One region of the Streptomyces sp. GD-15H genome, then DNA from elsewhere that is predicted to be linked to it. Evidence: predicted binding sites of a transcription regulator. Region 1 holds the regulator's gene; the other holds the start of a gene.

What was found. Region 1 encodes HrcA, which represses chaperone genes, less so after heat shock. Its sites were predicted from a motif close to TTNGCACTCNGNNNNNCNGAGTGCNAA; they were not measured.
Region 2: a site for HrcA is predicted at 1,598-1,624, ahead of groES (co-chaperone GroES). Genes of this name have one in related genera too.

The regions. Positions count from the first base shown of each region.
Region 1 is NZ_CP149447.1:5,837,522-5,841,991, reverse strand. Features, by position in the region: gene WJ438_RS27515 (nitronate monooxygenase) at 1-120, opposite strand, end outside; gene dnaJ (molecular chaperone DnaJ) at 243-1,379, opposite strand; gene hrcA (heat-inducible transcriptional repressor HrcA) at 1,379-2,395, opposite strand; gene WJ438_RS27500 (MBL fold metallo-hydrolase) at 2,567-3,292, shown strand; gene WJ438_RS27495 (DUF3097 domain-containing protein) at 3,334-4,140, shown strand; gene hemW (radical SAM family heme chaperone HemW) at 4,349-4,470, opposite strand, start outside.
Region 2 is NZ_CP149447.1:3,608,701-3,613,170, reverse strand. Features, by position in the region: gene WJ438_RS16735 (polysaccharide deacetylase family protein) at 1-780, shown strand, start outside; gene WJ438_RS16730 (polysaccharide deacetylase family protein) at 777-1,529, shown strand; gene groES (co-chaperone GroES) at 1,770-2,078, shown strand; gene groL (chaperonin GroEL) at 2,196-3,821, shown strand; partial or broken gene WJ438_RS16715 (IS5 family transposase) at 4,033-4,470, shown strand, end outside.

The sequences.
Region 1 (4,470 bases):
CAGGAAGCCGAGCCCGCCCGCCTCGGAGACGGCCGCGGCGAGCCGCGGCACGGAGACACCGCCCGCCATGGGGGCCTGCACGACGGGGTGCGGAAGGAGGTCGGTGAGCGCCAAGGACATGACGGCATGTTGCCACGTCCTCCGGACATCTCCGAATCGGGGTGGAATCGGCTCCCGCTCTTGGCGCAGGCCGTTTCCGGAGCACCGCGGGGGCGGCTTCCGGCCCCCGCGGAAAGCACCCGTCAGCGCCCGTTGAAGGCGTCCTTCAACCGGGAGAAGAGCCCCTGCTGCCCCGGCTGGAACTGGCCCAGCGGACGTTCCTCGCCGCGGAGTTTGGCGAGTTCGCGCAGCAGGCGTTCCTGTTCGGGGTCGAGCTTGCTCGGGGTCTGCACCTCGACGTGCACGATGAGGTCGCCCCGGCCGCCGCCGCGCAGATGTGTGACGCCCCGGCCGTGCAGCGGGATCGACTGGCCGGACTGGGTGCCGGGCCGGATGTCGACCTCCTCCATGCCGTCCAGCGTCTCCAGCGGCACTTTGGTACCGAGGGCGGCCGCCGTCATCGGGAGGGTGACCGTGCAGTGCAGGTCGTCGCCGCGCCGCTGGAAGGTGCTGTGCGGCAGCTCGTGGATCTCGACGTACAGGTCGCCGGCGGGACCGCCGCCGGGGCCGACCTCGCCCTCGCCGGCCAGCTGGATCCGGGTGCCGTTGTCGACACCGGCCGGGATCTTCACGGTCAGGGTGCGGCGGGAGCGGATGCGTCCGTCGCCCGCGCACTCCGGGCACGGGTTCGGGACGACGGTGCCGAAGCCCTGGCACTGCGGGCAGGGGCGCGAGGTCATGACCTGGCCCAGGAAGGACCGGGTGACCTGCGAGACCTCACCGCGGCCGCGGCACATGTCACAGGTCTGCGCGGTGGTCCCCGGCGCGGCGCCCTCACCGCTGCACGTGGTGCACACGATCGCCGTGTCGACCTGGATGTCCTTGGTCGTGCCGAACGCGGCCTCGTCCAGCTCGACCTCGATCCGGATCATCGCGTCCTGGCCGCGGCGGGTGCGCGAGCGCGGACCGCGCTGCGACGCCGTGCCGAAGAACGCGTCCATGATGTCGGAGAAGTTCCCGAAGCCGCCCGTGCCGAAGCCGCCCGCGCCGCCGGCCCCGGCCTGCTGGAGCGGGTCGCCGCCGAGGTCGTAGACCTGCTTCTTCTGCGGGTCCGACAACACCTCGTAGGCGGCGTTGATCTCCTTGAAACGCTCGTGGGTCTTCGGATCCGGGTTGACGTCCGGATGCAGCTCGCGGGCGAGCCGCCGGAAGGCCTTTTTGATCTCCTCCTGCGACGCGTCGCGGCGCACGCCGAGTACGGCGTAGTAGTCCGTGGCCACTACGACTCCGCCAGGATCTGTCCGACGTACCGTGCCACTGCGCGTACCGCTCCCATCGTTCCCGGGTAATCCATGCGGGTCGGACCGACCACGCCGAGCTTGGCAACAGCCTCGCCGCCCGAACCGTAGCCCACCGACACCACGGAGGTGGAGTTGAGTCCCTCGTGGGCGTTCTCATGACCGATACGCACGGTCACGCCCGGATCCTTCGCCTCGCCCAGCAGCTTGAGAAGCACGACCTGCTCCTCGAGTGCCTCCAGTACGGGCCGGATCACAAGGGGGAAGTCATGTCCGAAGCGGGTCAGATTGGCGGTACCGCCGATCATCAGCCGCTCCTCGTTGTCCTCGACGAGTGTCTCCAGGAGGGTGGAGAGCACGGTCGAGACCGTACCGCGCTCCTCGGGGTCGAACGCCTCGGGGAGGTCCTCGACGAGAGACGGTACATCGGTGAAACGGCGGCCCGCGACACGGCTGTTGAGCCGCGCCCGCAGGTCCCCCAGGGTCGCCTCGCCGACCGGCGCCGGGCAGTCGATCATGCGCTGCTCGACCCGCCCGGTGTCCGTGATCAGCACCAGCATGGCGCGCGCGGGCGCCATCGGGAGCAGCTCCACGTGCCGCACGGTCGAGCGGGTCAGCGACGGGTACTGCACGACGGCGACCTGCCGGGTCAGCTGCGCGAGCAGCCGCACCGTACGGGCCACGACGTCGTCGAGGTCGACGGCGCCCTCGAGGAAGTTCTGGATGGCGCGCCGCTCGGGCGCCGTCATCGGCTTGACGCCGGCGAGCTTGTCCACGAAGAGCCGGTAGCCCTTGTCGGTGGGGATGCGCCCGGCGCTGGTGTGCGGCTGGGCGATGAACCCCTCATCCTCCAGGGCCGCCATGTCGTTGCGCACGGTGGCCGGGGAGACGCCCAGGTTGTGCCGCTCGGTGAGGGCCTTGGAGCCGACGGGCTCCTCGGTGCCGACGTAGTCCTGGACGATGGCGCGCAGCACCTGGAGCCTGCGTTCACTGAGCACGGCGCACACCTCCAAGAGCCTTCCGTCCGGTCCGTTCCCTGGATGCCTTGGCACTCTTCGCACGCGAGTGCCAGTACTCCCCCGCCCAGTGTACGGCCGGTGGGTACACCCCCGGCAAGGCCGGTCCCGCGCCGTCGCGCCGGGAGGCGCGGTTCCCGTTAGCGTCGCGGTATGACGGTGACTTGGGAAGGATCGGGGTGGGAGCGACTGGCCGCCGGCGTGGGCCGGTGCCGGTTGCCGGTGTGGGACTGCACGGCGGGGCTCGTCGTGGGCGCGGACGCGGTGCTGCTCGTGGACGCCGGTTCGTCCCTGCGCGAGGGCGCTCGGTTGCGGACCGAGGCGCAGGCGCTCACCGGGGCGCGTGTGACGCATCTCGCGCTCACCCACCCCCATTTCGACCATGTCCTCGGGGCGGCGGTGTTCGCGGGCGCGGAGGTGTTCGGCGCGGTGGGCCTGGACACGGCGCTGGCGCGGGGGCACGAGGAGCTGCGCGCGGACGCGGAACGCGAGGGCCTGGACGCGCGGGCGGCGGAGGAGGCCGTGGACGCGCTGGTCCGTCCCCGGCACACGGTGTCCGGCGAGTGGACGCTCGATCTGGGCGGCGGCAGGCAGGCGCTGCTGGCGAACGTGGGTCCCGGGCACACGGCGCACGATCTCGCGGTGCTGGTGCCCGGCGACCCGGAGGTGGTGTTCTGCGGCGACCTGGTGGAGGAGTCCGGCGATCCGCAGGCGGGCCCCGACGCCGTCCCGTCGCGGTGGCCGGACGCCCTGGACCGGCTGCTGGCCCTGGGCGGCGAGGACGCGGTGTACGTGCCCGGTCACGGAGCGGTGGTGGACGCGGCGTTCGTACGGGCCCAGCGCGACGCTCTCGCGGCTCGTTTCGGCGTGTCGCACTGATCGTGGGCCGGTCGGGGCCGGCTTCTCCTATCGTCATCAGGATGCGCCAGTACTCTCCGGACCTGACCCCTCCGTGGAAGAATCCCCGGCCCGTCCCCGAGGTGCCGGCCGAGCCCGGTCTGGTGGTGGAGGAGCCCGGCAGCGGATTCTGCGGCGCGGTGATCCGCTGCGAGGCGGGCACGGTGACCCTGGAGGACCGTTTCGGCAAGCACCGGGTCTTCCCGCTGGAACCGCGCGGCTTCCTGCTGGAGGGCCGCGCGGTGACGCTGGTGCGGCCCGCCGCCGGGCCGTCCCGGCCGACCCGTACGGCGTCCGGTTCGGTGGCCGTCCCGGGTGCACGCGCGCGCGTGGCGCGCGCCGGGCGCATCTACGTCGAGGGCCGCCACGACGCCGAACTGGTCGAGAAGGTGTGGGGCGACGACCTGCGCGTCGAGGGCGTGGTCGTGGAGTACCTGGAGGGCGTCGACGACCTGCCGTCGCTCGTCGACGCGTTCGCGCCGGGCCCGGACGCGCGGCTGGGCGTACTGGTGGACCACCTGGTGCCGGGCTCGAAGGAGTGGCGCATCGCGGAGTCGGTCACCAGCGAGCACGCCCTGGTGGTGGGCCACCCGTACATCGACATCTGGGAGGCGGTGAAGCCGTCGTCCCTGGGCATCGAGTCGTGGCCGCGGGTGCCGCGCGGCCACGACTGGAAGACGGGGGTGTGCCGGGCGCTGGGCTGGCGTGTGGCGCACACGGGGGAGGCCTGGCAGCGAATCCTCGGCTCGGTGCGCTCGTACAAGGACCTGGAGCCGGCGCTCCTGGGCAGGGTGGAGGAACTTATCGACTTCGTGACGGCGCCGTCCTGACCCCATGGGTTTTCGTCCCGGGCCCCGGTTCCTCGAACTCCCCCGAGCTCTTCGAGCAGGGAGGTGCCCCCGGAGGGGCTGATTCCAGCCCCTCCGGCGTTTGAGGACGAGGCCCTTCGGGCCGACAGCGGGGGCCTGGGGCGCAGCCCCCTGCGGAGGGGAATGGGTAGGGGCGGCGGGGGCGAAGAACCACTCCCCGGGCACCCGATCAGTCGACCAGGTCCCGGACCACCGCGTCCGCCAGCAGCCGCCCGCGCAGGGTGAGGGCCGCGCGGCCCTCGTCGTACGGCCCCTGCCGCAGCAGGCCGTCCGCCAGGGCACGGCGGGCGG
Region 2 (4,470 bases), 2.2 Mb from region 1:
CTCCACGCGCCCCCGGCCCGCGCGCTCGACTCCTACGCCACCAAACTGCGCGCCGCGCACGCCGCGCGGGTGGCCGTGGCCAAGCGCTGGGGGCTCAAGCAGGTGCCCCTCACCGCCCCGCCCGCGCCGGAGGAGAAACCCAGGATCACCACCCGTAAGGGCTTCGAGGTCGACGGCCACCGGGAACTGGGCCTTCCCCCGGTCTTCACCACCGTCCCCACGGACGAGAAGGTCGTCTTCCTCACCATCGACGACGGTGCCGAGAAGGACCCGGCGTTCCTGCGCATGATGAGCGAGCTGAAGATCCCGTACACCGCGTTCCTCAGCGACTACGTCATCAAGGAGGACTACGGCTACTTCGAGAGGATGCGGAACCGGGGCGTCGGCCTGAACAACCACACCCTGAACCACCCGTACCTGCCCGGCCTGTCCTACGCCCGCCAGAAGCGCGAGATCTGCGGCATGCAGGACGTCATCGAGGAGCGGTACGGCCATCGCCCCGTCCTGTTCCGCCCGCCGTTCGGCAACTACAACAAGGACACCCTGCGCGCGGCCAAGTCCTGCGGCATCGAGTACGCCCCGCTGTGGAACGAGGAGGTCTTCGTCGACCGCTGGGACTACCGCGAGTGGGACCGGGACCTGCGCCCCGGTGACATCGTCCTCACCCACTTCCGGGGCCGGAACGAGTGGAAGGGCACCATGTCCGACATGATCCGCCGCTTCCTGGACAAGGTCACGGCCGAGGGGTACGCGGTGGGGCGCCTGGAGGACTACCTGTGATCCGGCGGGGAGCGGCCGTGGCGGCTCTCCTGGCGGTGCTGGCGGGTTGCGGCTCGCCGGCCGGGCGGGCGGTCGCGGGCCCGACGGTTCGAGGGACCGAGTCGGAGACGGGGGCCGGGGACGGCGCGGGCCGGTCACCCGGCCACCGTGATCCGACCCTCCCGCCCGTCGTGGACCACGTCCCGACCCGGGACAGGGTCGTCTTCCTGACCTACGACGACGGCGCCGAACGCGACCCCCGTTTCCTCGACCTCGTACGGCAACGCCGCCTTCCCGTCAGCATGTTCCTCACGGACAGTGTGGTGGGGCCGGGCTACGGCCACTTCGCCCGCCTGCGTGCGGTCGGGGCGAGCCTGCAGAACCACACCCTCGACCACCCCGCCCTGCGCGGCCTGCCCTACGCCGGTCAGCGCGCCGAGATCTGCGGCCAGCAGCGCAAGCTCCGGTCCCGCTTCGGCATCCGCCCCCACCTCTTCCGCCCGCCCTACGGCACGTACGACGCCACGACCCTCCGGGCCGCCGCCGACTGCGGCATCGCGGCGGTCGTGCTCTGGCGGGCCACCCTGAAGGGCGACGGCACCCTCACGTACACCCGCGGCACCCACCGCCCGGCCCCCGGCGACATCATCTCCGTCCCCGCCGGCGAGACCCCGCCCCTGACCCTGGCGGAACGGACGACACGCCTGCTGCGGCACCTCGACGAGCAGGGGCTGAAGGTCGGCCGCCTGGAGGACTACATCACGCACTGAAGGGCGTGCTTTCCCGGGCGTTCACACCTGCCGGGAGGCCGGCGGTGGCGACGACGCGACACAGTGAATTGGCACTCCGCTTGACCGAGTGCTAATCGCGGTCATAGTCTCGGGTCTGGCACTCCCCCCTGGAGAGTGCCAACACACGCGACGGGCAGGTCCGGCACCCGCGACGACGGATCGACCTGGTCGCCACCTCAGACAGTTAACCCCGAGATCTCCGAAGGGGGAGGTCGGATCGTGACGACCGCCAGCTCCAAGGTTGCCATCAAGCCGCTCGAGGACCGCATCGTGGTCCAGCCGCTCGACGCCGAGCAGACCACGGCTTCGGGCCTGGTCATTCCGGACACTGCCAAGGAGAAGCCCCAGGAGGGCGTCGTCCTGGCCATCGGTCCGGGCCGCATCGAGGACGGCAAGCGCGTCGAACTCGACGTGAAGGTCGGCGACGTCGTGCTTTACAGCAAGTACGGCGGCACCGAGGTGAAGTACAACGGCGAGGAGTACCTCGTCCTCTCGGCCCGCGACGTTCTCGCGATCATCGAGAAGTAAGTCACCTCGTAGCAGATTTGCTCCGAACTGCGCCCCTGGTCCCGACACGCTTACTGAGCCGGGGGCCCGGGGCGCAGTGTTTTTTCACCCCTGATTTCCGAGAGGGCTCCCGCTGCCATGGCGAAGATCCTGAAGTTCGACGAGGACGCCCGTCGCGCCCTTGAGCGCGGCGTCAACAAGCTTGCCGACACGGTGAAGGTGACGATCGGCCCCAAGGGCCGCAACGTCGTCATCGACAAGAAGTTCGGCGCCCCCACCATCACCAACGACGGTGTCACGATCGCCCGCGAGGTCGAGGTCGAGGACCCGTACGAGAACCTCGGTGCCCAGCTGGTCAAGGAGGTGGCGACCAAGACCAACGACATCGCGGGTGACGGTACGACCACCGCGACCGTGCTGGCCCAGGCCCTGGTCCGCGAGGGCCTGCGCAACGTCGCCGCCGGTGCCTCCCCGGCCGCCCTGAAGAAGGGCATCGACGCCGCGGTCGCCGCGGTCGCCGAGGACCTCCTCGCCTCGGCGCGCCCGATCGAGGAGAAGTCCGACATCGCCGCCGTCGCCGGGCTGTCCGCCCAGGACCAGCAGGTCGGCGAGCTCATCGCCGAGGCGATGGACAAGGTCGGCAAGGACGGGGTCATCACCGTCGAGGAGTCCAACACCTTCGGTCTGGAGCTGGACTTCACCGAGGGCATGGCCTTCGACAAGGGCTACCTGTCGCCGTACTTCGTGACGGACCAGGAGCGCATGGAAGCCGTACTGGACGACCCGTACATCCTCATCACGCAGGGCAAGATCGGCTCCATCGCCGACCTGCTGCCGCTGCTGGAGAAGGTCATCCAGGCCAACGCCTCCAAGCCGCTGCTGATCATCGCCGAGGACGTCGAGGGCGAGGCCCTGTCGACCCTGGTCGTGAACAAGATCCGCGGCACGTTCAACGCCGTCGCGGTCAAGGCCCCCGGCTTCGGTGACCGCCGCAAGGCGATGCTGCAGGACATGGCCGTCCTCACCGGCGCCACGGTCGTCTCCGAGGAGGTCGGCCTCAAGCTCGACCAGGTCGGCCTGGACGTGCTGGGCTCCGCCCGCCGCGTCACCGTCACCAAGGACGACACCACGATCGTCGACGGCGGCGGCAAGAAGGAGGACGTGACCGGTCGCGTCGGCCAGATCAAGGCCGAGATCGAGACCACCGACTCCGACTGGGACCGCGAGAAGCTCCAGGAGCGCCTCGCGAAGCTGGCCGGCGGCGTGTGCGTCATCAAGGTCGGCGCCGCCACCGAGGTGGAGCTGAAGGAGAAGAAGCACCGTCTGGAGGACGCCATCTCCGCGACCCGCGCCGCGGTCGAGGAGGGCATCGTCTCCGGTGGTGGCTCCGCGCTCGTCCACGCCGTCAAGGTCCTCGAGGGCAACCTCGACAAGACCGGCGACGAGGCCACTGGTGTCGCGGTCGTCCGCCGCGCCGCCGTCGAGCCGCTGCGCTGGATCGCCGAGAACGCCGGCCTCGAGGGCTACGTCATCGTCTCCAAGGTCGCCGAGCTCGAGAAGGGCAGCGGCTACAACGCCGCCACCGACGAGTACGGCGACCTGATCAAGGCCGGCGTCATCGACCCGGTCAAGGTCACCCGCTCCGCCCTGGAGAACGCCGCCTCCATCGCCTCCCTGCTGCTCACGACCGAGACCCTGGTCGTCGAGAAGAAGGAAGAAGAGGAGCCGGCCGCCGGTGGCCACGGCCACGGCCACGCCCACTGAGCGAACTGAGCGACCCGCTCGCAGAAGGCCCTCGTTCCGGCCCCGGACGCAAGATCCGGTCCCGGAGCGGGGGCCTTCCCGCTTTTCCCGTGCGGTCAGCCGTCCTGCCGCAGCAGGAACCGGCCCGGCTCTGGGTTCCGCCAGAGCCGCCTCGCAGAAGACCAGGCGCTTCCCACCCTGGTGCAGGGCCGATGTGCCGGCCGGACGCATCGGCCGCAGCGGAGTGACGGCCTGACGACGGCTGCGGGACTGGACCGAGGCGGGCCCCCGGCCGCGTCTGCACGAGGTCATCTGGGTGAACTGCGCAAGGCGGGACTGCTGGAGACGGACGACGCGGCGATCGACGGCTCGCACGCACGGGCGCTCAAAGGGGAGCTCACCCCGGACCTTCGCCGGTCGACCGGGCCCGCCCGGGCAGCAAGCACCACCTGATCACCGACCGGCACGGAACGCCGCCGGCCGTGTCTCTGACCGGCGGAAACCGTCACGACGCCACCCGGCTCATGCCTCTGCTCGACGCGATACCGCACCTCCGCGGGACCCGTGGACGGCCTCGCCGACGGTCCGGACGACTGATCGCCGACCGCGGCGACGACCACGACAAGTACCGCCGCCTCCTTCGAGCCCGGGGCATCACACCGAAGACCGC